Regions from separate parts of the uncultured Sphingomonas sp. genome, predicted to be linked through region 2. Evidence: predicted binding sites of a transcription regulator. Region 2 holds the regulator's gene; each other region holds the start of a gene.
The links. The regulator LexA, encoded in region 2, represses DNA repair genes until DNA is damaged. The targets are predictions, from matches to a motif close to GTTCCNCNCTTGTTCT.

Region 1 (7,636 bases), on a different contig from region 2:
CGGTCGGGACGGCCGCAGGCCATGTCGGCGCGCGCGGCCCAGAACAGCCCGGCGGCGCGCAACTCGGTATCGGATGCGCGGGCGGCGACGTCCTCGAACGCCTTGCCGGCGGCGGTGCAATCGTCCTGGCGCCACGCGGCGAGCGCGCCGATCCACTCGCCCTGGATCGCCCAGTCGCCGCTACCCGCGGAGGCCTTGGCGGCCATGACGCGAGCGTTGGCGTCATCGCCCTGCAGGTAGTAGATCCAGCCCACCTTCTGCTGCCACTCGGTCTGCGCATCGGGTGACAGCCCGTCGGTCGCATCGAGCAGCGCCTGCGCGGCGGCGCCTTGATCGTCCTTGACGTACGGCTGCATCTTCTGCGCCAGATCGGCGGCGATCAGGTCGCTCTTGATGCTCTTGGCGCGCGCACGGCTGGGAGAGCCGTCGATCCAGGTCATGCGCTGCGCCACCGGCAGCTCGGGCAGGTCGCTCGCGCCCTTCGCGCGCGCCAGGCGGGCGAGCGCGTCGGCCTCCGGCAGTTCGGGCGATTGCGTCAGCACCTCGACGATCGGCGCGGCCTCCACCTTGGGCGAGCCATGCGATGTATACAGTTCGGCGCGGGCGATCGCATGGAGCGGTCCGGGCTTCATCCCGTCAAGCGCGAGCTGCGCGTCGGTCCAGCGGCTCTCGCGGATCGCCTGGAAAACGGTGCGATACCCCGCCCGCTGCGTGGCATCGAGCTGGTCGGGTATGCCGTCGCCCTTGGGTGCCACGTGGATGCCTGCCGATCCCTCCGCGGGCGTGGCGTCCGTATCGCTGGGCGCGGCCCAAGCCGGACCCGCAATCGCCGCTCCCGCCAGCATCGCCGCCGCCACCATCGTCCTGCGTCGCGTCATCGCCCGACAATCCCCATCAGCAATCGCAAGTCCCGCCACGCATCCGCCTTGGCCGTCGGTCGCTCCAGCAGGAAGCGCGGATGGAAGCTCGCTATTACTCCAGCTTCTCCGCTCTCGTGGTTAACGATGTGCAAAGAACCGCGCGCAGCCTGGCAGTCCATCCCAAGCACCGCACGGCTCGCCGCATTGCCGAGCAGCAGCACGCGTTCCGGCCGCGCGAGCGCCAGATGACGGCGGATCGTCTCGGCAAGCTGCGGCTCGTCAGCGGGCGGGATGCGGCCGGCCGGCGGGCGGGCGGTTGCGACCGGCACGAGCTGGACCGTCCCGCGAGACAGGCCGATCGCGGCGAGCATCCGATCGAGCAACACGCCGCTCGTGCCGCTCATCAGCCGTCCGGCGGTCAGGTCCTCGCGGTCGGGCAGGTCGGTGACGACGATCGTCGTGGTGACGGCGCCCTCCGGTCCGAGCCGTCGGCCGGGCCAGGCGGCTTCGGGCGCGCCCGGCCCGATCCGCCAGGCGAGGAAGCTCGCGAGGTCGGCGGGCATCGCGGCCGGTCCGGGTGCGGGGCTGACGGGCTGCGCGGGCGCGACTGGCGGTGGCGGCTCGAGCCAATCGACCGGGTCCTCGTCTACCAGCAGATCGACCCCGGCATCCCGCCACCAGTCGAGCGTGCTGGCCGCGAGCGCGCGCCAATCAAGTTTCTGGTATGCTCCCATCACTCAGGTTACTGCCCCCACGTTGACGACGCCGTCAATCCGCGGAAACGGCGTATAGGATGGAGTGTGGCGGAGCCGCGTCGAAGATGCGGTATGCCGAGCGAGAGAGAGTTTGAGTGATGTCCGAACGCGAGTCGATGCCCTATGATGTGGTGATCGTCGGCGCCGGCCCGGCAGGGCTGACGGCCGCGATCCGGTTGAAGCAACTGGCGGCGGCCGAACGGGGCGGCGAGCTGTCGGTCTGCGTGCTGGAGAAAGGATCGGAGGTCGGCGCGCACATCCTGTCGGGCGCGGTGATCGATCCGCGCGCGATGGACGAACTGCTGCCCGACTGGCGCGACACCGATTGTCCGCTGGCCGAGACGCCGGTGACGGAAAACCTCCATTGGGTGCTGACCAAGGGCAAGAAATACGTCCTGCCGCACCTGTGGACGCCGCCGTTCCTGCACAACGAGGGGACGTATACCTGCTCGCTCGGCAATCTGTGCCGCTGGCTGGCCGGGCGGGCGGAGGAGTTAGGCGTGGAAATCTTCCCAGGGTTTGCCGCCGCCGAGGTGCTGTTCAACGACGACGGGTCGGTGAAGGGCGTCGCGACCGGCGACATGGGCGTCGCGCGCGACGGCACGCGCAGGGCCGACGGGCAGGCGGGACTGGAGGGGGACGCGAAATAGACCGTGCTGGCGGAAGGGGTGCGCGGGCATCTGACCAAGGAGCTGATCCGCACCTTCGACCTCGCGCGCGACGCGCAGCCTCAGGTGTACGGCCTGGGCGTGAAGGAGCTGTGGGACCTAGCGCCCGAGAAGCACCATCCCGGCCGCGTGATCCACACCCAGGGCTGGCCGCTCAGCGAGACCGATGGGTCGAACGGCGGCGGCTGGATCTATCATCAGGCCAACGGGCAGGTGTCGATCGGCTTCGTCACCTGGCTGTCCTACACCAATCCGCATCTGTCGCCGTTCAGCGAGATGCAGCGGTGGAAGACGCACCCGGCGGTGCGCGAGCTCCTGGAAGGCGGCAAGCGCGTGTCCTACGGCGCGCGGGCGATCAACGACGGCGGGTTGCAGTCGATCCCCAAGCTGACCTTCCCGGGTGGTGCGCTGATCGGCTGCTCGGCGGGTTTCCTCAACGTGCCGCGCATCAAGGGCACGCACGGCGCGATGAAGTCGGGCATGATGGCGGCGGAAGCGGCGTTCGACGCGGTCCAGGCCGGGCGCTCGGGCGACGAGCTGTCCGCTTATCCCGCCGCGTTCGAGGCGAGCTGGCTGCACAAGGAGCTTTCGATCGTCCGAAACGTCGTGCCGATCGTCAAGAAGTTCGGCGACTTCGTCGGCTCGGGCCTGTCGGGCATCACCATGTGGCTCGAGCATTTCGGCCTCAAGATGCCCTTCACGATGAAGCACCACCCCGATCACGAGAGCCTGTGGCGCAAGGACCTGGTCAAGCCGATCGACTATCCCAAGCCCGACGGCAAGCTGACGTTCGATCGCCTGTCGTCGGTGTTCCTGTCCAACACCAACCACGAGGAGGATCAGCCGGTCCACCTGACGCTGCGCGATCCCGCGGTTCCGATCGAGTACGACCTTCCGATGTACGACGAGCCGGCGCAGCGATATTGCCCGGCCGGCGTGTACGAGGTGGTGGGGCAGGACACGAATGAGCCGCGCTTCGTCATCAATGCGCAGAACTGCGTCCACTGCAAGACGTGCGACATCAAGGACCCGACGCAGAACATCAACTGGGTGGTGCCCGAAGGCGGCGGAGGACCGAACTACCCCAACATGTAGGCACCTCGCCGTAGCGTAGTGCGGCGGTTGGCCCGTCACCCCGTCCACACGCCGTCACCCCGGGCTTGACCCGGGGGCCCGCTTCTTCTTCGAAACCCGAAGGTAACGGCGGGACACCGGCTCAAGGCGGCGGTGACTAGGAAAGGGCGATCCGGACGATGCTGGATAACGACGTGATCGTGGAGATCGCCCCCGCCAAGCTCAACCTGGCGCTCCACGTCCGCCGCCGCCGCGCGGACGGCTACCACGAGCTGGAGACGCTGTTCGCGTTCGCGCGAGACGGCGACGTGGTGACGGCCGCTCCGGCGGAAACCGATTCGTTCGTGATGACCGGGCCGTTCGCGTCGGCGCTATCGGGCGAGGGCGACAACCTCGTCACCCGCGCCGCCCGCGCGTTCGTCGATGCGTTCGCGCCCGACACCGCGCATGCTATCGCGCTGGAGAAGATCCTGCCGATCGCATCGGGGATCGGCGGCGGTTCGGCGGATGCGGCGGCGACGTTGCGCGCGCTCGCACGGCTGCATGGGGTCGAGGCGGGGGACACCGGGCTCGTCGCGGTCGCGCGCGCGCTCGGAGCCGACGTTCCCGCCTGCCTGCTCGGTCGGACCGCATTGGGCACCGGACGCGGCGACGATCTGATCCCGCTCGAGCCGCTGGGCGGCATGCCCGCGCTGCTCGTCAACCCGCGCGTCGCGGTCGCTACCGGACCAGTGTTCGCCGGCTGGGACGGCGTGGACCGCGGCGGCGTCGCGAGGGAAGGCGACGTGATGACGCGCGCCCGCGCCGGCCGCAACGATCTCGCCGCGCCCGCGATCGCGACTGCGCCCGTCATCGCCGACCTGCTCGCGTGGCTGGAGGCGCGGCCGGGCGCCGCGTTCGTCCGCATGTCCGGGTCGGGCGCCACCTGCCTGGCCTTGTTCGACTCGCCCGCGGACCGCCACTCCGCCGCTGCTGCGCTAAGGACGGAGCACCCCGATTGGTGGGCGCTGGAGACGGCCCTGGCATGATCCGATCGAATAGCAGGCCACGACCGCGACGCTGCGACGAGACGGCCGGCACTCCACGCCATCGAACGGAATAATACGATGTTCCACTCTTGTTCTGCCAGAACAGAACGGATACATGCGTCATCGACGCGTTGAACCCATGGCGCGGCTGTTCTAGCAAAGGATCGGGCTGATGGCTGCCTCTCTCAAGGTGATCGACACGGGCATGGCGAACGAGAAGGCGGCCGCGACCGCAAGCACGGACCGGCAGAAGGCGCTCGACGCCGCGCTGGCGCAGATCGACCGCGCCTTCGGCAAGGGCTCGGCGATGAAGCTGGGCTCCAAGCAGTCGATGGAGGTCGAGACGATCTCGACCGGGTCGCTTGGGCTCGACATCGCGCTCGGCGTCGGCGGCCTGCCGCGCGGTCGGGTGATCGAGGTGTACGGCCCTGAATCGTCGGGCAAGACGACGCTGGCGCTCCATGTCATCGCCGAGGCGCAGAAGGGCGGCGGCACCGCCGCGTTCGTCGATGCCGAACATGCGCTCGACCCCGTCTATGCCAAGAAGCTGGGCGTCAACATCGACGAGCTGATCGTGTCGCAGCCGGACACGGGCGAGCAGGCGCTGGAGATCGTCGACACGCTGGTCCGCTCCAACGCCATCGACGTGCTGGTGATCGACTCCGTCGCCGCGCTTGTCCCGCGCGCGGAGATCGAGGGCGAGATGGGCGACAGCCACGTCGGCCTGCAGGCGCGGCTGATGAGCCAGTCGCTGCGCAAGCTGACCGGATCGATCAGCCGCTCGCGCTGCATGGTCATCTTCATCAACCAGCTGCGCATGAAGATCGGCGTGATGTACGGCAATCCGGAGACGACGACCGGCGGCAACGCGCTCAAGTTCTACGCCAGCGTCCGCCTCGACATCCGCCGCACCGGCCAGATCAAGGACCGCGAGGACATCGTCGGCAACGCGACCCGCGTGAAGGTGGTGAAGAACAAGGTCGCGCCGCCGTTCAAGCAGGTCGAGTTCGACATCATGTACGGCGAGGGCATCTCCAAGATCGGCGAGATCCTCGATCTCGGCGTCAAGGCGGGGCTGGTCGAGAAGTCGGGCAGCTGGTTCAGCTACGACAGCGTCCGGATCGGGCAGGGACGCGAGAACGCCAAGACGTTCCTGCGAGAGAACGCCGACATGGCCGACCGGCTGGAAAAAGCGATCCGCCAGCGGACGGAGAAGGTGAGCGAAGCGCTCATGGTCGGTCCCGACGCCGAGGACGATGTGTGATCTGCGGCGATCCTCAAGTTGATCGATAGTGGAGGGCTCGCCGGCGACGGCGGGCCCTTCGCGCGTCCGGGGGCGTTGCCTCGCCGATCCATCTCACGTCACTCGCGCGAACGTCACGCGTTCGCCGCCATCCCGGAGGAGCCCGCATGACGATCACCGTCCACCATCTCGAGAACAGCCGGTCGCAGCGCGTGTTGTGGATGCTCGAGGAGCTCGGCCTGCCCTATGAGGTGAAACGGTACGAGCGGAACAAGGCGACGATGCTCGCGCCGCCGGAGCTGAAGCGCATCCACCCGCTCGGCAAGTCGCCGGTGATCGTGGACGCCGTCGGCGTCTCTGGCGAGGGGGGCGTCGTGGTGGCCGAGACGGGCGCGATCATCGAGTATCTGGTCGAAAAGGCGGACGGCCGGCTCGGCCCCCCGGCGCACCGCGACGCGGTGCTGCGCTACCGATACTTCCTCCACTATGCCGAAGGGTCGGTAATGCCCCCGCTGCTCCTGCTGCTGGTGTTGAGCCGGATCCCGGTCGTCGGCGGCTTGGCGGCCAAGAAGGTGCAGCCGATGATTGACGTCCACCTCGACTATATCGAGCAGGAACTGGCGCAGCGGCCCTGGTTCGCCGGCGACGAGTTGACGGGCGCAGACGTCATGATGAGCTTCCCGCTGGAGGCGGCGCGCAGTCGCGGCGGACTGAACGCCACGCGTCCGCACACGATCGCGTGGCTCGACAAGGTCCACGCCCGGCCCGCGTACCAGCGCGCGCTGGCCGCGGGGGGACCCTACGCCTACGCGTGATCCCACTCTCCGTCTGGCTGAGCTATTGCCGTTGCAGCCAGTCGGAGGAGGCTCGCTTATCGCAGCAAGAAGAGCGGTGCTTCGACAAGCTCAGCACGAACGGTCTGGGAACTACCTTACCGAGACGTCCGCCCGATCTCGTCGAAGCTGCGGTCGTCGATCAACGGCCCGTGGCCTGACGGCGCGGTCGCGGGCACGATGTCCGGTTCGCGCAATGCGCCCAGTCTGCCCTCCCACCGCGCGACGACGCTGGCGGCGATCGCGTTGCCGATGACGTTCGTGGCGGACCGGCCCATGTCGAGGAAATGGTCCACCGCCAGGATCAGCAGCAGGCCGGCCTCCGGGATGTTGAACTGCGACAGGGTGGCGGCGATCACCACCAGGCTCGCGCGCGGCACGCCGGCGATGCCCTTGGACGTCACCATCAGCACGAGCAGCATCGCCACCTGCTCGCCGAGCGGCAGATGGATGCCATAGGCTTGCGCGATGAACAGCGACGCGAACGTCATGTACATCATCGACCCGTCGAGGTTGAACGAATAGCCGAGCGGTAGCACGAAGCTCGCGATCCGGGGCGGCACCCCGAACCGGTCGAGCGCCTCCAGCGTGCGGGGCAGCGCCGCCTCCGACGAGGCGGTGGTGAAGGCGAGGATCAGCGGCTCGCGGATGTAGCGGACCAGATGCACGATGCGCGGGCCGACGACCGCGAACCCGGCCGCGACCAGAAGGCACCACAGGAGGCCCAAGCCGAGGTAGAAGCTGCCCATGAACCAGGCGAGGTCGCGCAGCACGCCCGGGCCCCGCTCCGCGAGCGTCGAGGCGACCGCGGCGAACACGGCGAAGGGCGCCACGCGCATGACATAGTCGGTGATCTGCAGCATCACCGCCACCAGCGCCTCGGACGCGCGCACCAGCGGCTGCGCCCGCTCGCCCACCGCGGTGATCGCGACGCCGACGAAGACGGAGAAGACGACGATCTCGAGGATCTCGTTGTTCGCCATCGCCTCCACCATCGACTGCGGCACGATGTGGGCGACGAACTTGGCGGCGTCGAAGCTTGCACGGTCGACGCCCGCGCTGGCGGTGACAGGCGGCAGCGGCAGCGCGAGGCCGACGCCGGGCTGGATCAGATTGACCAGCACGAGCCCGAGCAGCAGCGACACGAGGCTCGCGCCCAGGAACCAGGCGAGCGC
Region 2 (7,636 bases):
TGGTCGACGTCGGCGGCAAGGCGGACACGCGGCGCGAGGCGGTGGCGACGGGACGGATCACGATGACCGCGGCCGCGGCGCGGGCGATCGCCACGGGCGCCGCGGCCAAGGGCGACGTGCTGGCGGTGGCGCGCGTCGCCGGGATCATGGCGGCGAAGCGGACGAGCGAGCTGATCCCGCTCTGCCATCCGCTGCCCCTCACCCGCGTCGCCATCGACCTTGCCCCCGACGCGGACGGCGTCACCGTCACCGCAACCTGCGTGACGACAGGCAAGACCGGCGTCGAGATGGAGGCGCTGACCGCCGCCAGCGTCGCGTTGCTCACGATCTACGACATGGCCAAGGCGATCGACCGCGGCATGACGATCGGCGATGTCCACCTGTCGGCCAAGAGCGGCGGCAAGTCGGGCGACTGGCGCGCCGACAGGGACTGACCGGCACGACGTAGACACAAGTAGGGCGTGGATGTGCGCCGACCGTGCTACGCGCCGGGAATGGCGTCCACCGAATCCCAACCCAAGCCCCGCTCCGAACCCGACCGCGACGAGACGGAGGCGTCGGTCGCGCAGCTCGCGCTGCTGTACGAGCGGCACCAGGAACGGACCGGGCCGGTACAGCGCTTCGCCAACCGCCTGACGGCCGGGCTCAGCCGGCCGGGGTCGCTGGCGGTGATCGTCACCCTGGTGATCGCCTGGACGATCGGCAACACCGCCGCGCGCTTTGTGGGATCGCGCGCGCTGGAGGAGTTTCCCTTTCCCGACCTGGACTTCATCGCCACGATCGCGGCGCTGCTGGTGGCGCTGCTGATCCTGACGACGCAGCGGCATGAGGAGGAACTCGCCGAGCGGCGCGCCCGGCTGACGCTGCACATCGCGATGTTGAGCGAGAAGAAGATCGCCAAGGTGATCGGCCTTCTGGAGGAGCAGCGCCGCGACAACCCGCTCCTCCCGTCCCGCCCCGATCCCGAAGCCTCCCGCATGGCCCAGCCTGCAGACCCCGCCGCCAACCTCGATCATCTGGATGCCGCGGAGGATGCCAGCCAGCGGTAGGATCGCCTGCTCCCACCCGGGTGCCGTCAGCGATCGGCGTCGGTCTCCCACCCGCGCCAGCGGCGCCAGCGGCGCAGGGCCGCGTCGTACGACGCTCGCGCCGTGTCGCGCGCCTGGTTCAGCGCCGCCGCCTCGTCCGCCTGCGCCTGCGTGAGGTCGCGGCGCTCGCGGGCCAGACGTTTCTCGCGGTCGGCCAGGTCGGCGAGCGCGGCACGGTGGCGGCGCGACGCTTCGGCCAGCGCCGCCTCGGCGACGTCGATCGCATCCGGGCTCGGCTTGGGCGGACGGGGCGGTTTCGGCGCGGACGTGGGCTTCGCGGTCCTCGTCGATGTCGCTCCTCGACGCGGCGGCGTGCGGGGACGCGCGGGTTCGATCCCGCCGTCAGCCGGTGCCCGCTTCGCGCGTGGCGGATCGGGCGGCAGCGCGGCGAGCTGTTCGGCCACCGTCCCGCGCGAGCGGCGGATGACCGTCCCCGGTGTCGCGAGCACGTCGGCAGTCAGCGCGGGATCGGTCACCTCCTCTGCGATCCCGCGCGCGAAAAGGTCCGCGTCCGAGCCCCACGCCGCCAGCGCGGCCTTGCGGCTGGGCGCGGCGACATAGGCATCGTGGAAGCCAATCGGGGTCCGGAAGACCTTCAGTGTCGCCATTGATCCTCCCTATCGAACCCGTCTCGTTCTAACACCGGACGTTGCCGCGCGGTCCCGCAGTTCGTAGTCGACGCAGACGATGAGCCTTCTTTCCATTCTCGAGGCGCAGGCGCGGTTGTTCGCGCTGGCCGCGCCGCTTCCCGTCGAGAACGTCCCGCTGGCGCAGGCGATCGGCCGCTGGGCGGCCGGGGACGTCCATGCGCGGCGCACCCAGCCGGCGGCGACGCTGTCGGCGATGGACGGCTATGCGATCCGCTTCGCCGACCTGCCCGGCCCCTGGACGATGGTCGGCGAGAGCGCCGCCGGGCGCCCGTTCGCGGGCCCGATCGGCCCGGGCGAGTGCGCGCGCATCTTCACCGGCGCCGCAATGCCCGATGGCGCCGACACGGTGCTGGTGCAGGAGGAAGCGGCGCGCGATGGTGACCACGTGCTGCTCGCCGGCGAGGGCCCGCTCGCACTCGCCCGCAACACGCGGCGGCGCGGGCTCGACTTCACCGAGGGCGACCGGCTGATCGCGCGCGGCGAGCGGCTGACGGCGGCGCGGCTGGCGCTGGCGGCGACGGGCGGCCATGGCGCGCTGGCGGTCGCGCGGCGCGTCCGGGTCGCGCTGGCGGCGACGGGGGACGAGCTGGTGCCGCCGGGGAGCGCGATCGACGCCCTGTCACTCCCTGAGTCCAACACGACGATGCTGCGCGCGCTGCTGACCGATCTGCCGGTCGACATCGTCGACATCGGCATCCTGCCCGACCGGCTGGACGCGTTGCGCGACGCCTTCGCCGGTGCCGATGTGGACGTGCTCGTCACCACCGGCGGCGCGTCGGTCGGCGATCACGACCTCGTCCGGCCCGCGCTGGAGGCGGCGGGCGGCAGTCTCGATTTCTGGCGGGTCGCGCTTCGGCCCGGCAAGCCGATGATCGCGGGCCGGTTGGGCGACGGGACGGTCGTCGGCCTGCCGGGCAATCCCGTGTCGGTGTTCGTGACGACGCTGCTGTTCCTCAAGCCGTTGATCGCTCACCTGTCGCATGCCGCCGATCCGCTGCCCCGCACGACCCGCGCGACGCTGGGCGAGCCGCTGGCAGCCAACGGCGGCCGGCAGGACTATGTCCGCGCCGAGCTGCGCGACGGGTTGGTGTTCTCGACGGGGTTGCAGGACAGCTCGATGCTGCAAGCGCTGGCACGAGCGGACTGTCTCGTGGTCCGTCCGGCGGGAGCGGCGCCGGCCATGGCCGGCGACTCGGCAGAAGTCCTCATGATCGCTTGACTTGATCCGATACGTTCCTTAGTCGTTCCTCGTCTGTTCGGACGGAGAACCCGCGATGCTCACTCGCAAGCAGCACGATCTGGTGTGCTTCATCGACGATCGGTTGCGCGCAACCGGCGTGTCGCCCTCGTTCGAGGAGATGCGCGAGGCGCTGGAGCTCAAGTCAAAGTCCGGCGTGCATCGCCTGATCTCCGCGCTCGAGGAGCGCGCGTTCATTCGCCGCCTGCCCAACCGCGCCCGCGCCCTTGAAGTGCTGCGCATGCCCGACCGTCCGGACAAGAAGGTGGTGACTGCGCGTACGGCGAAGCCTGCGCCCGTGTCCACGCCGCAGCCGCCGCTTCAGCCCGCCAACGACGTGGTGGAGATCCCGCTGCACGGCCGGATCGCCGCGGGCATGCCGATCGAGGCATTCGAGGGTCAGGCCACCCTGCCCGTCCCCGCCGCTTTGCTTGGTTCAGGCGAGCATTACGCACTGGAGGTGTCGGGCGACTCGATGGTCGAGGCCGGCATCCTGGACGGCGACTATGCGCTGATCCGCCGCACCGAGACGGCGCGCGACGGCGAGATCGTCGTAGCGCTGATCGACGAGGCGGAGGCGACGCTCAAATACTTCCGTCGCGAGGGCGCGATGATCCGTCTCGATCCCGCCAATCGCTCCTACGATCCCCAGCGCTATGCTCCTTCCCAGGTGCGTGTGCAGGGTAAGCTCTCCGGCCTGCTCCGCCGCTACGACTAAAGGCAGGCCGGGCGACCGAGCGCGCCAAGGCCCAAGGGTGCTCGTCACCCGGTGTGAGTACGGTCTGCATTCGGCCGTTCGATAGCGTCAGCGCGAGGCCGCCGGTCCGCGACAGCATCTTGGGCGTCAGCAGCAGCCACCGGGGCAGGCACTTCTTGGGCAGCCGCCTGTCGCTGACGACGATGTCGACCTGCCCGCAAAGGGTCGTCAGGTCGGGTGCGGGCAGGTTGTAGCCGCTGCGCGTCGCCAGGATGCGCCATTGCCGCCCACCCGTCGTACGCGTGGCCAGGCACAAATCGGGGCTGCATCTTGCATCGGACTGTTCGGACAACAGGCCCGGTGTACCCTCGAACCCGGCGTTCACGGTCAGCATGTCCTGCGTATAGTCGCTCACCCGGTCACGCAGGAACGCGATGCCCGTCGGCGTGCGGATCGCGACGTGGCGCCCGTCGCCGGTGACCAGCAGGTCCGGCGGCGGTGTCAGCAACGCCCAGGCCGCCCCGATGGCCAGCGGCGCAAGTCCAAGCCGCCGCCACCGCGTCCGCCACAGCGCGAGCCATAGGCCGCCAACAACCATCAGCGCGAACGCGGCGTCAGGCATCGTCGGCAACACCGTCACCGCGCCGGGCATGTGCGCGACGGTGCGGGCGATCCACAGCAGCAGCGCCACCGCCCGCCCCGTCGCCCACCAGAACGGCGCGCCGAGTCCCACGACGTCGAACACCAGCGCCAGCGCTTCCGCGGGCATGATGACGAAGGTCGACAGCGGTATGGCGACGATGTTGGCGAACGCGCCGTACACGCCGGCCTTGTGGAAATGGTACACCGCGATCGGCATCAGCGCGAGTTCGACCAGTAGCCCGGTCGCGAGCAGCGACGCAAACTCGCGCACCGCCTTCCATCCCCAGCCCTCGTCCCGCTTGAGGAACCACGCCCGTGCGCGCGGATGCTCGTGCAGCGCGACGATCGCGGTGACCGCGGCGAACGACAGCTGGAAGCTCGGTCCGGCGAGCGACTCCGGCCACAACAGCAGCACGATCGTCGCCCCCGCCGACACCAGCCGCAGCGTCACCGCCTCCCGGCCCAGCGCCAGCGCGGCGAGCACCAGCAGCGACGCGACGCAGGATCGAATCGTCGGCACCTCCGCGCCGCTGAGCCAGGTGTAGCCGATCGCCGCGAACGCGCCCGCACCCGCCGCCATAACCGGCACGAGACCGCTCAGCGCCAGCCGCCGGCTAAGCGCGAGCAGGCGTTTGACGAGCAGCATCGTCGCTGCGACGGCCGCGGTGATATGCAGGCCGCTGATCGACAGCAGATGCGCAAGCCCCGCGCGCCGCATCGCGTCGGAATCGTCGAGGCTGATCGCGCCCACGTCGCCGGTGACGAACGCTGCCGCCACACCGCCGTCGCTGCCAGCCAGCGCCGCCTCGATGTGGCGGGTGAGGCGCACGCGTGGTCCATCGTCGGCATCTGTGGGCTTGCTCAGCAGCTTGACCGGCGCGAACGCCTTGCCGCTCGCCCCGATGCCGTCGAACCAGGCGAGCCGCGAATAGTCATAGGCGCCCGGCACGCCCGCGCCCTGCGGCGGCATCAGCCGGACGCCGAGTTCCAGGATCGCACCGCGCGACAGGCCCGCAGGCACGTCCGCCACGGCGACGTTGACGCGGATCGGATGTGCGGGGGCAGGACGACCAGCGTCTCCGGACGGCCATGCCGGCTTTGCGGAGTGCCCGGATCGGCCCGCGGCAGGAGCTTGATCGGCGCGAGCCGCAGCCGGACCAACTCGCGCGCGGGCAGCGGCTCGACACGGTCGACACGGGCGCGCAGCGACACCACCGCCGTCCGCGCCAGCACCGGCTGCGCGACCCGCTCCGCCCGCCACCAGGCGAGCGCCACGCCCAGTGCGATCGCGACGCCAGCCACCGCGAGCGCCGCCCCCGCACGTCCGCCGCGCCCGATCGCCAGCGCCCCCGCCGCCAATGCAAGGCCCGCCAACATCACCGCGATCCACTGCACGACGTGCGGGAGCGCGAACCACGCCGTCACGCCCAGTCCCAGCATCACCGGCAGCCACAATGGCAACTGGTCCCGCTCTGCCTCCAGCCACCGCTCCACTGCGCTTCGCACGTCGACATACGCCGCTGCCACGCCGGTTTGAAGGCGCCGGGGCCGCATGCTAGAGGCGAAGCCGGCGATCGTGGCCATCACGATCCGCAGCTTGGGAGCGAGCGCGGTTGAGCGCAACAGATAACGTCGGCACGCCATCCCGCGGCGTCGCTGGACAACAGCCATTCGGCGAAGTCGCCGGGCAACAAGTCGTGACCCGTTTCGCGCCCTCGCCCACCGGCTTCCTGCACCTGGGCGGCGCGCGCACCGCGCTGTTCAACTGGCTGTTCGCACGGCACCACGGCGGGCGCTTCCTGCTGCGGATCGAGGATACCGATCGCGCGCGATCGACGCAGCCCGCGATCGACGCGATCATCGACGGGATGCGCTGGCTCGGCCTCGATTGGGACGGCGAGGCGGTCCACCAGTTCGCCCGCGCCGCGCGGCATGCCGAGGTCGCCCGGACGCTCGTGGAGCACGGCCACGCCTATCGCTGCTATGCGACGCCCGAGGAACTGACGAACCTGCGCGACAGCCAGCGCGCGGCGGGGCAGCCGATCCGCTATGACGCGCGCTGGCGCGATCGCCCGCCCGAAGAGGCGCCCGCCGACGCACCCTACGTCATCCGGCTGCGCGCGCCGCGCGAGGGGGCGACGACGATCCCCGATCTGGTCCAGGGCGACGTCACCGTCCAGAATGCCGAGCTCGACGACCTCGTGCTGCTCCGCTCGGACGGCACGCCAACCTACATGCTCGCGGTGGTGGTCGACGATCACGACATGGGCGTCAGCCATGTGATCCGCGGTGACGACCATCTCAACAACGCGTTCCGCCAGTTGCCGATCATCCGCGCAATGGATCAGGTCGCCCGGAAGGCAGGCGATGCCGGCTGGCCCGATCCCGTCTACGCGCACATCCCGCTGATCCACGGCAGCGACGGTGCCAAGCTGTCGAAGCGCCACGGCGCGGTCGGGATCGAGGCGTATCGCGACGAGATGGGCATCCTGCCCGAAGCGCTGGACAATTACCTCGTTCGGCTCGGCTGGGGCCATGGCGACGACGAGATCATCAGCCGCGCGCAGGCGACGCAGTGGTTCGACATCGCCGACGTCGGCAAGGGCCCGTCCCGCTTCGACCTCAAGAAGCTCGAAAACCTCAACGGGCACTATCTGCGCGAGGCGGACGACGCGCGGCTGGCGGCGCTGGTCGCGCCGCGGCTCGGCCATGCCGTCGGCGGCGCGGCGTTCGATCTGCTCACCCGTGCGATGGCGGTGCTCAAGGTCCGCGCGGCGAACCTCAACGATCTGGCAGAGGGCGCACGCTTCCTCGACGCCGCCCGGCCGGTGGCGATCGAGCCCGACGCCGAGTCGCTGCTCGCCGGCGATGCGCGATCGCTTCTCGCGCGCGCTCATGCGGCGCTTGACGCGGTGGAGCGTTGGGATACGGGGCATCTCGACGGTGCGGTGAGGAGCGTGGCCGAGGAGGCAGGCGTTAAGCTGGGACAGGTCGCGCAGCCGCTTCGAGCGGCGTTGACCGGCCGGCGGACCTCACCCGGCATCTTCGACGTGCTGGAACTGCTCGGGCGGAGTGAAAGCCTGGGCCGCATCGCGGACCGCATGGCCGCCTGACGGGAAGGACAACAAGAGATGAGCGACACGATGAAGCTTTCCCTGGGTGACAAGCAGCTAGACTATCCGGTGCTCAAGGGCAGCGTCGGGCCCGACGTGGTCGATATCCGCAAGTTCTATGCGCAGACCGATGCCTTCACCTACGATCCCGGCTTCACCTCGACTGCGAGCTGCCAGTCCAATCTGACATATATCGACGGCGACGAGGG
Region 3 (7,636 bases), on a different contig from region 2:
ATCCCGGTCTCGTCCTCGATCGTGATGAACAGCACGCCCTTGGCGCTGCCCGGCTTCTGGCGGACGAGGATGATGCCGGCGACCTCGACGTGCCGGCCATCGCGGATGCCGGCGAGGTCGCTACAGCGGGTCACCCCGCGCCGTGCCAGTTCGTCGCGCAGGAACGCCAGCGGATGCGCGCGCAGCGACAGCTGCAAGGCCCGATAATCCTCGATCACCTCGCGGCCGTCGGTCAGCGGCCGAAGCACGACATCGGGCTCGATGCCCTCGGCGCTGATCGCCTCCGCCATGCGGTCCGCCGCGGCGAACAGCGGTAACGGCGCTTCGCCGAGCCCCCTCACCTTCCACAGGCCGTGCCGGCGATCCGCGCCGAAGGCGTGGAAGGCGTCGGCATCGGCGAGCTTCTCGATCGCGGCGCGCTGGACACCCGATCGCCGCCAGACATCTTCGACGGACTCGAAGGCGCAGGTGCTGCGCGCACCGACCATCGCTGCCCCGTCGGCGTTGGACAAGCCACGGACCTGGCGCAGGCCCAACCGGACGGCGAGATAGCGCCCGCCGGTCGGCTCCAGCGTGCAGTCCCAGCGGCTGGCATTGATGCAGGGTGGCCGGACCTCGACGCCATGCTCGCGCGCGTCGCGAACGATCTGCGCGGGCGCGTAGAAGCCCATCGGCTGCGCGTTCATCAGGCTCGCGCAGAACACGTCGGGATGATGGTGTTTCATCCAGGCCGACGCGTAGGCGATCTTCGCGAAGCTGGCGGCGTGGCTCTCGGGAAAGCCGTAGGACCCGAACCCTTCGAGCTGGCGGAACGTGCGCTCGGCGAACTCGCGCGGATAGCCGCGCTCGACCATTCCCTCGATGAGCTTCTCCGAGAAGTGCGACACGCCGCCGGTGACCTTGAACGTCGCCATGGCGCGTCGCAGCTGGTCCGCCTCCGCCGGCGTAAACCCGGCACCGACGATCGCGACCTTCATCGCCTGCTCCTGGAAGAGCGGCACGCCGAGCGTCTTCTCCAAAACGGCCCGCAACTCGGGCCGCGGATATTCCGGCTTTTCGAGCCCTTCGCGCCGCCGGAGATACGGGTGGACCATGTCGCCCTGGATCGGCCCGGGACGGACGATCGCGACCTGGATGACGAGATCGTAGAAGCGCCTGGGCTTCATGCGCGGCAGCATCGACATCTGGGCGCGGCTCTCGATCTGAAAGGTGCCGAGCGTGTCGGCCTTCGAGATCATGGCGAACACGGCCGGATCGTCATCCTGGAGATCGGCGAGCCCGAGGCGGACGCCCTTCGTCTCCTCGAGCAGGTTGAACGCCCGGTTCATGCAGCCCAGCATGCCCAGGCCGAGGATGTCCACCTTCATGAACTTGAGGGCGTCGATATCGTCCTTGTCCCACTCGATGATCTGGCGATCCTCCATCGCCGCCGGCTCGATCGGCACGAGGTCGTCGAGGCGATCATGGGTGAGGACGAAGCCGCCCGGATGCTGGCTCATGTGCCGCGGAACGCCGATCAGCCGCCTCGCGAGATCGAGCGTCAGCCGCAGCCGGCGGTCGGCCATGTCGAGGTTGAGCTCATTGACCTGTTTCTCGCCGACGCCCTCGGCCGACCAGCCCCACACCAAGCCCGCGAGCGACGACGTCAGGTCTTCGGGCAGCCCCATCGCCTTGCCGACATCGCGGACCGCGCCGCGCGCGCGGTAGCGCTGGACCACGGCCGTCAGCGCGGAGCGGTCGCGACCGTACGTCTCGTAGATCCACTGGATGATCTCCTCGCGGCGCTCATGCTCGAAGTCGACGTCGATATCGGGCGGTTCGCGCCGCTCGCCCGACACGAACCGCTCGAACAGCAACTCGTGCTTGATCGGGTCGATCGAGGTGATCTCGAGCACGAAGCAGACGCAGGAATTGGCGGCCGAGCCTCGGCCCTGACAGAGGATCCCGCGCCGTCGCGCTTCGCGGACGATCGCGAAGACCGTGAGGAAATACGGCGCGTAGCCAAGCTCGCCGATCAGCCGCAACTCGTGCGCGATCTGGGTCCGGTATGCCGGTGGCACGGTGCCGTCGAACATGCGGTCGACCGCTTCCGTCGCGAGCTTCTCCAACGCGGCCTGCGCACTCAGCCCCTCGACCAGCCGCTCATGCGGGTATTGGTAGGCGAGCTCGCCCAGGTCGAAGGTGCAGGCGCGCGCGATGTCGACGCTGGCGCGCAGCGCATCGGGATAGTCGCGGAACCGCCGCACCATTTCGCCCGGCGACTTCAGTCCCCGATCGGCGTTGACCTCCCGGCGAAGCCCAAGCTCGTCCACGGTGCATTTCTCGCGCACCGCCGTCACCACGTCCTGAAGCAGCCGGGCTTCGGGCGCATGGTACAGCACGTCGCCGGTGACGACGGCGCGCACGCCGGCAGCGCCGGCCTGCCGCGCCAGTGCATCGATCCGCACCGCGTCGTTGGGTCTGCGGCGCTGGAACAGCGCCATGTAGCCGCGCCGACCGTAGAGCGCCTTCAGATCGGCCAGCGCCGCCCGGTTCGCCTCGTCCGCCTCGTGCGGCAGCAGGATCGCGATCACGCCGTCCGACCAGGCCGCGAGGTCGTGCCAGTGCAGCTCGCAGCCGCCCTTCCCTGCCCGGCGCTTGCCGACGGTGAGCAGGCGGGTCAGCCGTGACCAGGCGGGGCGATCGGTCGGATAGAGGATCAGGCACCGCCCGCAGGCGAGATCGACCCGCGCGCCGGCGATCGAGCGAACGCCCGTCCCCTTCTGCGCCTCCCAGGCACGGACGACGCCGGCGACGGTGCCGACATCGCCGATGCCGATCGCCGGGTAGCCGAGCAGCGCCGCGGCCGAGAACAGCTCTTCCGGGGCTGGAGGCCCCGCGCAGCAGCGAGAAGTGGGTGAGAACCTGCAGCTCGACATAGGCCGTCATGCGAACATGCCGTGCATCCACCAGCTGAGATCGCCGGTGGCTGCCTCGAACCCGTCACCGCGGCGGAACACCCACCAGCGACCGCCCTCGCCGTCCTCGACCCGATAATAGTCGCGGACCGCCCACACCTCCGCGTCGCGCCGCCACCACTCGCCGTGGATACGCTCGGGACCATCGCCGGCAACGACCTTGTACGATCTGCCCCGCCACTCGAACCGGCGTGGCGGCTGATCGGGGAGCAGGGCAATGATACCGTGCAGTGGCTCTGGTCGGGCGAGCAACCGTACCGGCCGCTGCCAGAGCGGCCAGCGGCCCGGTGCCTCTACCGGCTCGGCAACGGTGACCGCGCGCTCCGGGACGTGACTGGGGACCGGTGCGATCCGGAAGACCGCTCGCGTGCCGATCCGGCCCGCCACCACATCGACGAGCCGTGCCGGATCGCGTGACCGCGTCTCGCCGGCCAGCACCGCTCCGAGATCGACCGCGTCGAGCGGCTCGGTATGCGGGGCGACGAGCACGAACTGCTCGAGCCCCATGCCCGGATCAATGCGTTCGATCCGGAGCTTCAGCAGCCGCAGAAGATGCGGCACCTCGCGGGTCGGCCGCGATGTGCCGATCGCGACGATCTGCTCGCCGCCGTCGACGCGGAGGCCGGTCAGGCGGAGGGCCCGCACGCCCAGCCCTCTTGCCCGGAGCAGCTCGGCGAGATCGTCGAGCAGGTCCGCCATGACCTGCGCGATCGCCTCCGCCGTTACGATCGGCTCCAGCAGGCGGCGCTCGACCATCGGCACACTCGGATCTTCGCGTGAGCTGATCGGCTCGGCGACCGCCCCGATCGCCTGGTCGAGCCGCGTGATCGCCGGAAGGCCAAGCCGGCGCGCGAGCGGCCCGCGCGCGACCGGCAGCAGATCCGCGATGCGCTCGAACCCGAACCGTCGTGCCGCGCCGAGCGCGCCATCGCTCAGCCGCAGCGCGGCGATCGGGAGCGACGAAAGCGCGTCGATGGTGTTGCCGATCGGCACGACGACAATGTCGTCAGCGCCGGACCGGGCGACCGCATGGGCAGCGCCGGGGGTGTCGGCCAGCGCGACCCGCGCGGTGAAGCCGGCGCGCTCGCAGAAAGCATGCAGGTGCCGGCAGAAACGCTCCTCGCCGCCATGGAGATGGTCGCAGCCGGTCAGGTCCAGCCAGATGCCGTCGGGCGGCGCGGTTGCCGCGATCGGCGTCCAGCGCCGCACCGCCAGCAAGGTGAGCCGATCGAGGAGTGCCGCATCGGCCCGTGGCTCGGCTGGTCTAAAATCCAGGTCGGAGACCAGCGCACGCGCATGGGTAGCCGCCATGCCGACGTAGATGCCGAGCGCCGCTGCCGCAGGACAGACCGCAACGATCTCCTCGCGCCGTCCGACCTTGTCGATGAGGGCAAGCGGGGCCTGTAGTACAGGTGGTAGCTGTAACACGGGTATGTGCTGCGAGGATGGCACCCCGCCTTCGGCCCGGCGCGCCTGTGAAGGCCCAGCGGTTGCCCTGAACGGATGTGCAGCCCCCTCCGATCGCCGCCCAAGCTCGCGCATAGGCGGTTGCGCATGGGTCGGCAGCGCCGCAATCTGCTGCTCCACGTCCGCTCGCGTCGTCTCCGTGCGCGCCCAGCGCGCGCCAGGACGCCAGCCGCCGCCCTGGGGGACGGAACAGGCGCCGGGATCGTCGTCGACAGGCAGCTGGAGCGCGGAGCGCTCAGGCAGCCGCGGCGCGACCCGTTCCAGCCGTCTCAGCCGCTCGATGGCCAAGTGCGGCAGGAACAGCGAGACGACCCGTCTCATCGCATCCCTCCACGATCAGGGAGAATGGTTCGCCGCCACGCTGACGCGCGAGCTCGACCGACCAGCGCGGTCGGCCGACGCCGGCGACGCCGAGGCGTTCCGATGGCACGCTGGCGATCCGCCAGCGCGTCCATGCCGCCGACGGCTCGCTCAACGGATCCAGCGCGCGGCTACGCCGACGGCGTAGAAGCAGTACCGGCATATCGGCGTCGGCGGCGACGAGCTGTAGCCGCCGGGTCGCCACCATCGAGACCCTGCCCGCTTCCGCGACGATCGCCGACGGCGTCCCGTCGCGCACCGCATCCTCGACGACGGCGAGGAGTGCAGCGTCATCACGCGGTTGGGCGTAGATCACGTCGGCCGAAGCGAGGCCCGCCTGCTCCAGGCCGGGTGCGTAGAGATCGTTGCGGCAGCTCGCCCACAGCACCGGGCCGCCGATCGCCCTGGCTTCCCGAGCCGCGATGCCGGCCAGGAACAGCGTGGCCGCGGCGTCATCGACCAGCGAGCACGTCCGCGCCGCCACTTCGTGGAGCGCGCCAGCCCGCAGACCCCCGCCGAGCCGGCCGTCTAATGCCTCCACCCCGAAGGCGATCACTCGGTGATCCGCGACCGGCATCGCTATGGTTCGGAGATGGGCGATGCTGGGCGGCAGGGAATCAGGAGCTGGGAACATGAGGGCTAGACTCTATATGTTCCTTCTATGTTCCGTTAATGGCTGGCCTTGGTCAAGCGGGTTTCGATGGGTCGAACTGGGACTCCGCTGAACCCGGTCCTAGATTCATCGACCCTGCCGCGTCGGAAACACCGGCCCCCGCACCGTCAGCCGATCGGCCGGATACGGCCGCTGCAGCGCGACCACATCGTCGTAGCTGCCACTCAGCCAGCGAGCCCAGTCCGCCTCGTGCAGGATCGTGACCATTGCCTTGGGGTGGATCGGCGCGACGAGGGCATTGGGATCGCAGGTGACCATGGTGCAGCCCGGCCCCTTAACGGTCTGCTGCCAGAACCCGGCGATCGCGAACATCGGCTGCTCGGGCACGGCGAACCACATCTCGCCGCGGACCGGCTTCTTGCCATCGCCCAAATCGATCGGCTCGGGCGTCCATTCACAGAACTCCGTCACCGGCATCAAACAGCGGTTCTCGGGCTTCTCCGCCAGTCGCCGCCATTGCGGAAGTGCAAGGTTGCGGACGTTGGTCATCGGCCATTTGGCTTGGCCGCCGAGCACGTCCCAGCTCATGACGTCGAGCGCGCGGCGCTCGCGCTCGGTGCGGATCACGTACGCCTTCGCCCTGGGCACGAGCTCCACCGGATCACGGTTGGGGCGGACCACGTCTTCCGCCCAGCTCGCTCCGAAGTGCTCGTGGATGGTTTCGGGGTCGCCGTCGAGGCGGGCGCGATTGCACATCGGTGCGAGCTAGCCCTGCAGGTCACGATCGGCAACGCGGCGATCGCGCGAGGTATCGCGGACAGGCCGCGCCTGGAGACCCCGTCCCGCTAGACCCAGAGCAGATAGACGAGCACGGCCATCGCGCCGATCGTCAGACACCAGGCGAGTGCGACGCCGACGGTGCCGTGAGGATGGCGGTTACCCGGGCCGGTCGGGACATGCATGGCGCGTAACCTACGCCCCTGGCCTCGACCTGCAAGCACCAAGCTCGCGATCATGGCCAGGCTGGCGAGATCGTCTTGAGCGCGTCACGGCGGACTGCAGGCGCGAGATATGAAACGCATCACGCATCTGCTCGCCGTCGCCGCCACGATCCTGCCGCTTCCCGCGTTCGCCTGGGGCTTCGAAGGCCATCAGGTGGTGGCCGACATCGCCCGTGGCGAGCTTGCCCCGGCCGTGCGCGCCAAGGTGGACGCGCTGCTCGCCTCCGATACCGATCCGCTGACCGGGCACGACATGGCAAGCGAGGCGACCTGGGCGGACGTCTATCGCGGACACGGGCATCGCGAGACGGCGCAGTGGCACTTCGTCGATACCGAGCTCGATCATCCCGATCTGGACGCGGCCTGCTTTGGCCATCCCGCGCCCGACCAGCCGGCCAGCGCCGGCCCGGCGCAGGACTGCGTGGTCGACAAGGTCCAGGAGTTCTCCGCCGAGCTGGCGGCACCGGGCACCGCGCCGGCCGAACGGCTGCTCGCGCTCAAATACCTGCTCCACTTCGTCGGCGACATGCACCAGCCGCTGCACGCGTCCGACAACCACGATCGCGGCGGCAACTGCGTGCTGCTCAGCCTTGGTGGATCGCGCACCCAGAACCTTCATGCCTATTGGGATACGGCTGTAGTGGAGGCGTTCGGGACCGACCCGGCGCAGGTCGCCGCGACGCTGCGCGCCAGGATCACGCCAGCCCTTCGCCAGCAATGGCAACAGGGCACGCCGACGAGTTGGGCGCAGGAGGCGTTCCAGGTGGCCCGTTCGACCGCCTACACGATCGGCTCACCCGCTGGTTGCCCGCAGGACGCGACGCCAGTTGCCCTTCCGGCAGGCTATGCCGAGCAAGCCCAGGCCGCTGCCGCGGTGCAGCTGGAACGCGCCGGTGTCCGGCTTGCGGCAGTGCTCGACAAAGCGCTCGCGACGGTCACGATCTCGCCGGGGTCGTTCGCGCCATCGGCACCGGCCGCTCCGGCTGCGATCAGGCCCGCATCGGTGCCGGGCGAGCGCTCGGCTGCCTCGCTGGCGTGTTCGGCCGAGGCAGACACCAAGAACCTGCACGGCAAGGAGCGCCAGCGGTTCCGGCGTGCCTGCATCCGGCAACAGCAAGCCAGCTGAGCCAACAGCGCCGTTAGCCAGAGACACGGGTAGGACTGCACGGCATAACGCAAGCATCGTTCAACACGACCACCGGGGGTTAGACATGGCACGGACGGCGACGAAGCGCGGC
Region 4 (7,636 bases), on a different contig from region 2:
TGGTCGCGACGAAGCCGCGGCCGTCCGGCGTCCAGTCATATTCGTAGACGAAGCGGTCGGCGGGGCTGATCGGCGTCACCTGCGCGGCGCTTAGGGCAGGCCCTGCGACCGGGAAGACGGCGAGGCGTTGCTCGTCGCTGGTCTCGCCGATCTCGCCGACCTGCCGCGCGCCCGCCTGCGTCGCGCCCGTCTCCTTGGTCGCGCCCAGCGTGACGAGCAGCGCGATCCGGCGCCCGTCGGGCGAGAAGCGCGGCGTGGAGGCAAGCCCGGCGATCGTCGCGACGGAGGTGACGGCCGCGCCATCGGCGACCTCCAGCATCGCGATGGAGGTCGCCCGGTTCCGTGCCACGAAGGCGAGCTTCCCGTCCGGACCGAACGTCAGCCCCGAATAGCCGCAGGTCGGACACGGATCGAGCGTGCGCAGCACATGCCCGTCGCTCGCCGACCGCAACGTGACTACCGGCCGCGTCGCGCCAGCCGGCGTCTCTACCGTCGCGATCGTGTCGCCGGCGGACGACAGCACCAGGCCGCCGTAGTTATGGACGGGGGCGGCGAACGCGGTCGGTGCCATGACGGCGGCGGCGAGGAGGACGGGCAGGATCGAACGGCGCATGAACATCTCCGAGGGGACACCGTCAGAGTTACCAGCTTCGCGGCGACCGGCAAGCGATCGTGTCGCGGAGCGCGACGACGGACCCGTGCGTTGGTGGCTTCGAAGGAGAAGAACCATGGCCGACTCTCACCCTGCCGCCGACGCCGATCATCCGACCACCGAGACCGATCGCCCGAACCTGTCGACCGAGCATCAGCGCGATGGTGACGCGCGCCGCCCGTCCGAACATCTCGACAAGGATCAGCCGAGCGGCGAGACGATCCCGCGCAAGAGTTCGCTGCTCGGCAACTGAACTACGGACGCAGCAAAAAGCCGCCGGTCTGTTTTAGGCCGACGGCTTTTCAATGTAACGCTCCGTACGGTCGGTTCCGCTCAGTCGAGCGTATGGGTCAGCGTGATCTCGGCGGTCAGCAGCTTCGATATCGGGCAGTTAGCCTTCGCCTCCGCCGCGATCTTCTCGAACTCGGCAGGCTCGATACCCGGCACCGATGCCGTCAGCGTCAGGTCCGACCGCGTCACCTTGAAGCCCGCGCCGTCCTTGTCGAGCGTCACCTTCGCCGTCGTCTCGAGCTTTCCATCCTCATGCCCCGCCCCCGCGAGGGCGAAGGCCAACGCCATCGTGAAGCAGCTCGCATGCGCCGCGGCGACCAGCTCCTCGGGGTTCGTGCCCTTTTCATCGCCAAAGCGGGTACCGAAGCCGTAGGGCGTTTCGTCAAGCACACCTGACTGGGACGTTATATGGCCTTTGCCATCGCGGCCGAGGCCATCGTAGCGGGCGGATGCGGTGCGGGTCGTCATTGTGGTCCCTTCGATGAGATCAGGCGGGCAGTGGCGGATGGGTCGGGAGGGTCTTGCCGGTTTCCTTGTCCAGCCCGATCGCCACCCACACATCCAGGGCGGTGGCGCCGATGACGAAGGCCAGAGCGCCCCAGGCCGACTTGTTGCGCGGGCTGTTCTTGGCGGCGCCACTGGTCGCGACGATGTCCATCACGTCACCGACGACGCGGCCCCAGACGCCGGTAGCGACCGCCGGCTGAGCCAGTATGGCGAACCCGGCGGCGAGTTCGCGAATGCCGAAGCCCTTGACGATCCCGCTATGATCGTCGGCGTCCAGCGCCTTGGCAATGGACTTCGCGCCTAGAAGTTCGGTGGCGCCCAGCGCCAGCGAGAAGAACCCGAGGCCGAGACTGAGCTTCTTGTAATCCACGGCCGTTCTCCTCGATGCGAGGGACAAACGGATGCCTAGGGCGCCCGTTCCGGTCCGTCGCTCAATCGGCGGTGGCCTTGCGAAGATCGGCGTGGAGATCGGCCGATCCGGCGCTACCGATCGACTGGGCGGAGCGGGCGGCCGCGACGGACTCGCGGGTCGCCGCCTCACGGGTCAGGCGCATCGTCTGGGTGCGTTCGGCGCGATCGGCCATCGTGGCCCATGCCTTGGCGGCGCGCTCGCACCGGTCGCGGACGTTGTCGAGCGTCGCGGCGTCGGCGTTGGCCTGTTCTTCCTCGGCGCGGGTACGGTAGAAGTCAGGATTGTCGTTCATGCGGGCCGGACTCCTGCGGTTGGGGAAATGCGGCGGCGGCAGCGACCCCGGAAGACCGGAGCCGCCGCCGCCGGCCGGATCAGTCAGCCGCCTGGAGGTTCACGGCGCTCATCTTGCCGCGACGGTCCTGCTCCAGCTCGTAGCTGACGCGCTGGTTCTGGTTCAGCGTCTGCATGCCCGCGCGCTCGACGGCGGAGATATGGACGAACGCGTCCGCGCCGCCATTCTCGGGAGCGATGAAGCCATAGCCCTTGTCGGCGTTGAAGAACTTGACGGTGCCAGTGGTGGCCATGTGGATATTCCTTCTGTTGCGGGGCGGGTCGAAAGGCGAACCGCCCGGTGCCGTGGCAGCAGGGAAAGAAGGAAGAGGGAGCCGCAAAGCGCCGTAGACCGTTCGATGTGCGACTGTAGCCACCCCTTTATGGGCCGGAGCGCGGCCGATTGCAAATCCGCGCTCCTCCCCCATCAATGCTTGAGGTCGGCGGGAACGGTGCCGCCGTTCTTCTCCAGCTCGGTCATGACGGCCTGGTGCAGCCAGATGTTCATCTCCGCCGATCCGTCCTTCGCGCCGGTGTAGCCGAGCTCAGTCGCGAGCTGCTCCCGGTTGGACAGGCTGGAGTCGAGGTCCAGCAGCTTCATCAGATCGACGATCGACGTCTTGTAGTTGAGCGCCGGGTTGCCCTTCTCGGCTTCGATCTGCGTGAGCACGGCGCCGACGTCCACCGGCTGCTGCGGCGTGGGAGCGGCGGCGGGTGCGGCCGTGGCGGCGGGCGCGGTGGCAGGTGCGGTCGTGGCGGCGGGGGCTGCGGGCTGGGCGGACTTGTGGCCGAAGATCGCGTTCTTGATCGCGCTGAAGATGCTCATGCTATGACTCCGTCCTCGGCGGGATGCCTAGGCGCGCAGCGAACGTGCGGGCCAGGCGATGGGTCCGGGTGCGGTTCCGGGTGCGCCTGCGCCCGGCAGATATGCGCGCCCCGTCCGCCACCTCGCAACGTCCTCGCCGTCCCCCTATTTTCACCTCTGGCCCGCTACCCGGAACGGAAGTAGAACCCGCCCATGTCCCTCACCCAGATCGCTCAGCAGAGGTTTTCCGAATGCTGACCAGCATAAGCGTCCGCGGCGCGCGCGAGCACAACCTCAAGGACGTCGACGTCGACATCCCGCGCGACACGCTCACCGTCATCACCGGGCTGTCGGGCAGCGGCAAGTCGAGCCTAGCGTTCGACACCATCTATGCCGAGGGGCAGCGGCGCTACGTCGAATCGCTGTCCGCCTATGCGCGCCAATTCCTGGAGCTGATGCAGAAGCCGGATGTCGACCATATCGAGGGCCTCTCGCCCGCCATCTCGATCGAGCAGAAGACGACCAGCCGCAACCCGCGGTCGACGGTGGCGACCGTCACCGAGATCTACGATTACATGCGCCTGCTATGGGCGCGCGTGGGCACCCCCTACTCGCCCGCGACCGGGCTGCCGATCGCGGCGCAGACTGTCAGCCAGATGGTCGACCGCGTCATGGCGCTGCCCGAGGGGACACGGCTGTACCTGCTCGCCCCCGTCGTGCGCGGGCGCAAGGGGGAGTATCGCAAGGAGCTGCTGGAGTGGCAGAAGGCCGGCTTCACCCGCGTCCGCGTCGACGGCGAGGTGTACGAGATCGACGCCGCACCCACGCTCGACAAGAAGTACAAGCACGATATCGAGGTGGTGGTCGACCGGCTGGTGGTGCGCCCCACCGAAGGCGACAACTCGATCGCGACGCGGCTCGCCGAGAGTTTCGAGGCGGCGCTGAAGCTCGCCGACGGCCTCGCCTATGTCGATCCGGTCGATCCGCCGCCGGCCGACGATCCCGCGGCGGACCAGCCGGGCGCGAAGAAGTCCCCCGTCACGCCGCGCACCCCCAAGTCCGCCGTGCTCGGCACCAACGCGCCCGACGGCCGGATCGTGTTCTCCGAACGCTTCGCCTGCCCGGTGTCGGGCTTCACCATCGCCGAGATCGAGCCGCGGCTGTTCTCGTTCAACGCCCCCCAGGGCGCATGCCCCGCGTGCGACGGGCTGGGCGAGAAGCTGATCTTCGACGAGGACCTCGTCGTTCCCAACCATGGGCTCAGCATCAAGAAGGGCGCGGTCGTGCCCTGGGCCAAGTCCAATCCGCCGAGCCCTTACTACATGCAGGTGCTGGGCAGCCTGGCGAATGCGTTCGACTTCAGCCTCGACACGCCATGGGGCGAGCTGCACCCCGAGACGCAGGACAAGATCCTGTTCGGCACCGACGGCAAGCCCGTCACGCTGACGTTCATCGACGGCAAGAAGAAATACGACGTCACCAAGCCGTTCGAGGGCGTGGTCGGCAACCTCCAGCGCCGGCTGCTCCAGACGGAAAGCGCGTGGATGCGCGAGGACCTGGTGAAGTACCAGTCCGCCAAGCCGTGCGAGGTCTGCCACGGCGCCCGCCTCAAGCCCGAGGCGCTGGCGGTGAAGATCGCCATGCAGGACATCGCACATGCGACGCATCTGTCGGTGGTCGACGCGCTCGCCTTCTTCCAGGACATGCCCCGCCATCTGGGCGACCAGCAGAACGCGATCGCCGAGCGCATCCTGAAGGAGATCGTCGAGCGGCTGGGCTTCCTCAACAATGTCGGGCTTGATTACCTCAACCTTGATCGCACGTCGGGCACGCTCAGCGGCGGAGAGTCGCAGCGGATCCGTCTGGCGTCGCAGATCGGCAGCGGGCTGTCGGGCGTGCTGTACGTTCTCGACGAGCCGTCGATCGGGCTGCACCAGCGCGACAACGACATGCTGCTGAAAACGCTGCGGCGGCTGCGCGATCTCGGCAACACCGTGCTGGTGGTGGAGCATGACGAGGACGCGATCCGCACCGCCGATTACGTCATTGACATGGGGCCGGGCGCGGGCGTCCACGGCGGCGCGATCGTCGCCAAGGGCACGCTCGCCGAGGTGCTGGCGACGCAAGGCTCGATGACCGCCGACTACCTCAACGGCACGCGCGAGGTTCCCGTGCCCGCCAAGCGCCGCAAGGGGAGCGGCAAGAAGCTGACCGTCCACAATGCCACTGCCAACAACCTGAAGGGCGTCAGCGCGTCGATCCCGCTCGGCACCTTCTGTTGCATCACCGGCGTGTCGGGCAGCGGTAAGTCGAGCTTCACCATCGACACGCTCTTCGCCGCCGCCAGCCGCGAGCTGAACGGCGCGCGCATCCTGGCAGGCAAGCATGACCGGATCAGCGGGCTGCAGCACCTCGACAAGGTGATCGATATCGACCAGTCGCCGATCGGCCGCACGCCGCGGTCGAATCCCGCCACTTATACGGGCGCCTTCACGCAGATCCGCGACTGGTTCGCCGGCCTGCCCGAGAGCCTGGCGCGCGGGTACAAGCCCGGGCGGTTCAGCTTCAACGTCAAGGGCGGCCGGTGCGAGGCGTGCCAGGGCGACGGCGTGCTCAAGATCGAGATGCACTTCCTGCCCGACGTGTACGTGACATGCGACGTATGCGCCGGCGCGCGCTACAATCGCGAGACGCTGGAGGTGAAGTTCAAGGGCAAGAGCATCGCCGACGTGCTGGACATGACCGTCGAGGACGCGGCCGAGTTCTTCCGCGCGGTGCCCCCGATCCGCGAGAAGATGGCGATGCTGGCCGAGGTCGGGCTGGGCTACGTCAAGGTCGGGCAGCAGGCGACGACGCTGTCGGGCGGCGAGGCGCAGCGGGTGAAGCTCGCGAAGGAACTGGCGCGCCGCGCGACCGGCAACACGCTGTACATCCTCGACGAGCCCACCACCGGGCTGCACTTCGAGGACGTGCGCAAGCTGCTGGAAGTGCTCCACGCGCTGGTGGAACAGGGCAACACCGTGGTGGTGATCGAGCACAACCTCGACGTCATCAAGACCGCCGACTGGGTGATCGACCTGGGCCCGGAGGGCGGCGTGAAGGGCGGCGAGATCGTGGCGGAAGGCGTCCCGGAGGCGGTGGCGAAGGTGGCGGCGAGCTTTACGGGGCGGTATCTGGCGCCGTTGTTGGGGAGGAAGGGGAGCGGGGTGCGGATGGCGGCGGAGTCGAGAAGTCATCTATCCCGCCGCCGCTAATCGCAATCTAGTCGTCAGTAAGGTCTAGGGCCATTTCCGTCATCATTTGAAGTGCTTCATAGGCACTTGAGGATCGCCCCATATGCATCGGCTTTCCATCGTGCGCACGAAGCTGTCGGCGCGCAGCTGTGGCCATCATCTTATCCTGAAACACCGCTGGCGCCTTATAGAGCCACATTCCATCCTCTTCATCGAACATGACAAACTTAGACAGCGCTGAAAGGATCGGAAATATTACACCATCAGCTACCTTCTCGACTTTTCCATCTGCGGTTCTTTTTACCTGCTTTGCATCTTCCCTAAGCCGAAGCTTTTCCCAGTCGGGATGCGTTCTCCAGAGTGTATAAAGTTGCCAAGCAGTTGGAGCCATATCAAGAAAGTAGCGGTAGCGTTCTGCGGTTTCGTCGTCCGCTCCTTTGGCGTCGTAGAGTTTCATGAAATCGTCAAGACAAGATGCCGCATTCTTATAAGAACGCATTCGTGCTTCAACGGAACGCCTTGAACTTGGCGCTATTTCGTCGGGCATGATGGCCCATAAAACTTGGAGCACCAAGCGGGTATCGACGACATCGTCGCCGTAATCAGTCTCGCTTTTTGCTAAACGAAGGTTCGGATAAGCTTCTTGGAAACTCTCGGCGAGCTCATTGAAATACCCACGCGCGCCAGCACTTGAAATATCTTGAATCTTTGTTGCAGTATTACGAGCAATCGCAATTTTAGTACGAGTCGCCGCGTCTGGCTCTACACTAATTTCAGCGCGAACATGAAACGAGTTTGGCTCTTCCTCATTCTCTTCACACGACGCGAAATAATAGCGGATTTCGCCCTGTGACTGAGCGCCATTGTTAACGGATGCATGATGCAGCTCTATTGTCTTTTTAGCGTCATCAATCTTCGCAGAGGAGGCGCCGATCAGAAAACCGCTATTTAATTGAGAAAATCGATCGCAATCGTTTCGAATAGTCGAGGCTATTGCTCGGTGAACCATCGAGCGCTTCTTAAGATTGTGCTCGGGGATGTACGTCCGAAGATTGCCTTCTGTGCTCAATTTGAGGATCTCGTCCGCCTTGAGTACGACGCTATAAGTCATCGCCCCATTTTCGGACTCTTCAGGAGTAGTGATGTTGCGGATCAGCACATAGTTCAGGCGCGTAGAAGCGCCGGGCGTCAGCTTGGACGTCATTTTGTTTCTCCAACTACGCTACACGTTGTTAAGTCGTCAGGCATCTGCCCAAGACACGTGATAGCCTAGCGACAATGGGAACAAGTTCGATTGTTGTCAAGCGCGGTTAGGGTCCACCAGTATTTTGGTACTGCAGCGCTTCGTACACGTCGCGGCGGAGCCGCGCCGAGTCGTCGGACGGGCTCGGCGGTGCCGACCCGCC

Region 1: a site for LexA is predicted at 4,466-4,481, ahead of recA (recombinase RecA). Genes of this name have one in related genera too.
Region 3: a site for LexA is predicted at 5,437-5,452, ahead of ACFE65_RS16040 (ImuA family protein). Genes of this name have one in related genera too.
Region 4: a site for LexA is predicted at 3,189-3,204, ahead of uvrA (excinuclease ABC subunit UvrA). Genes of this name have one in related genera too.

The regions. Positions count from the first base shown of each region.
Region 1 is NZ_CAXSHM010000007.1:14,654-22,289, forward strand. Features, by position in the region: gene ACFE65_RS05425 (lytic transglycosylase domain-containing protein) at 1-878, opposite strand, end outside; gene ACFE65_RS05430 (uracil-DNA glycosylase family protein) at 875-1,594, opposite strand; partial or broken gene ACFE65_RS05435 (4Fe-4S dicluster domain-containing protein) at 1,714-3,378, shown strand; gene ACFE65_RS05440 (4-(cytidine 5'-diphospho)-2-C-methyl-D-erythritol kinase) at 3,537-4,385, shown strand; gene recA (recombinase RecA) at 4,558-5,649, shown strand; gene ACFE65_RS05450 (glutathione S-transferase family protein) at 5,796-6,443, shown strand; gene ACFE65_RS05455 (dicarboxylate/amino acid:cation symporter) at 6,560-7,636, opposite strand, start outside.
Region 2 is NZ_CAXSHM010000003.1:75,218-82,853, reverse strand. Features, by position in the region: gene moaC (cyclic pyranopterin monophosphate synthase MoaC) at 1-434, shown strand, start outside; gene ACFE65_RS02970 (DUF1003 domain-containing protein) at 495-1,049, shown strand; gene ACFE65_RS02965 (hypothetical protein) at 1,076-1,696, opposite strand; gene ACFE65_RS02960 (molybdopterin molybdotransferase MoeA) at 1,776-2,957, shown strand; gene lexA (transcriptional repressor LexA) at 3,013-3,693, shown strand; partial or broken gene ACFE65_RS02950 (ComEC/Rec2 family competence protein) at 4,289-5,032, opposite strand; gene ACFE65_RS02945 (hypothetical protein) at 5,284-5,868, opposite strand; gene gltX (glutamate--tRNA ligase) at 6,012-7,427, shown strand; gene ACFE65_RS02935 (citrate synthase) at 7,446-7,636, shown strand, end outside.
Region 3 is NZ_CAXSHM010000050.1:3,586-11,221, forward strand. Features, by position in the region: partial or broken gene ACFE65_RS16030 (error-prone DNA polymerase) at 1-2,928, opposite strand, end outside; gene ACFE65_RS16035 (DNA polymerase Y family protein) at 2,925-4,745, opposite strand; gene ACFE65_RS16040 (ImuA family protein) at 4,660-5,361, opposite strand; gene ACFE65_RS16045 (SOS response-associated peptidase family protein) at 5,524-6,153, opposite strand; gene ACFE65_RS16050 (S1/P1 nuclease) at 6,469-7,524, shown strand; gene ACFE65_RS16055 (SWIB/MDM2 domain-containing protein) at 7,610-7,636, shown strand, end outside.
Region 4 is NZ_CAXSHM010000041.1:6,949-14,584, reverse strand. Features, by position in the region: gene ACFE65_RS15215 (prolyl oligopeptidase family serine peptidase) at 1-613, opposite strand, end outside; gene ACFE65_RS15210 (hypothetical protein) at 729-905, shown strand; gene ACFE65_RS15205 (OsmC family protein) at 986-1,411, opposite strand; gene ACFE65_RS15200 (hypothetical protein) at 1,431-1,820, opposite strand; gene ACFE65_RS15195 (hypothetical protein) at 1,882-2,154, opposite strand; gene ACFE65_RS15190 (cold-shock protein) at 2,234-2,446, opposite strand; gene ACFE65_RS15185 (DUF3597 domain-containing protein) at 2,620-3,018, opposite strand; gene uvrA (excinuclease ABC subunit UvrA) at 3,249-6,251, shown strand; gene ACFE65_RS15175 (AIPR family protein) at 6,259-7,434, opposite strand.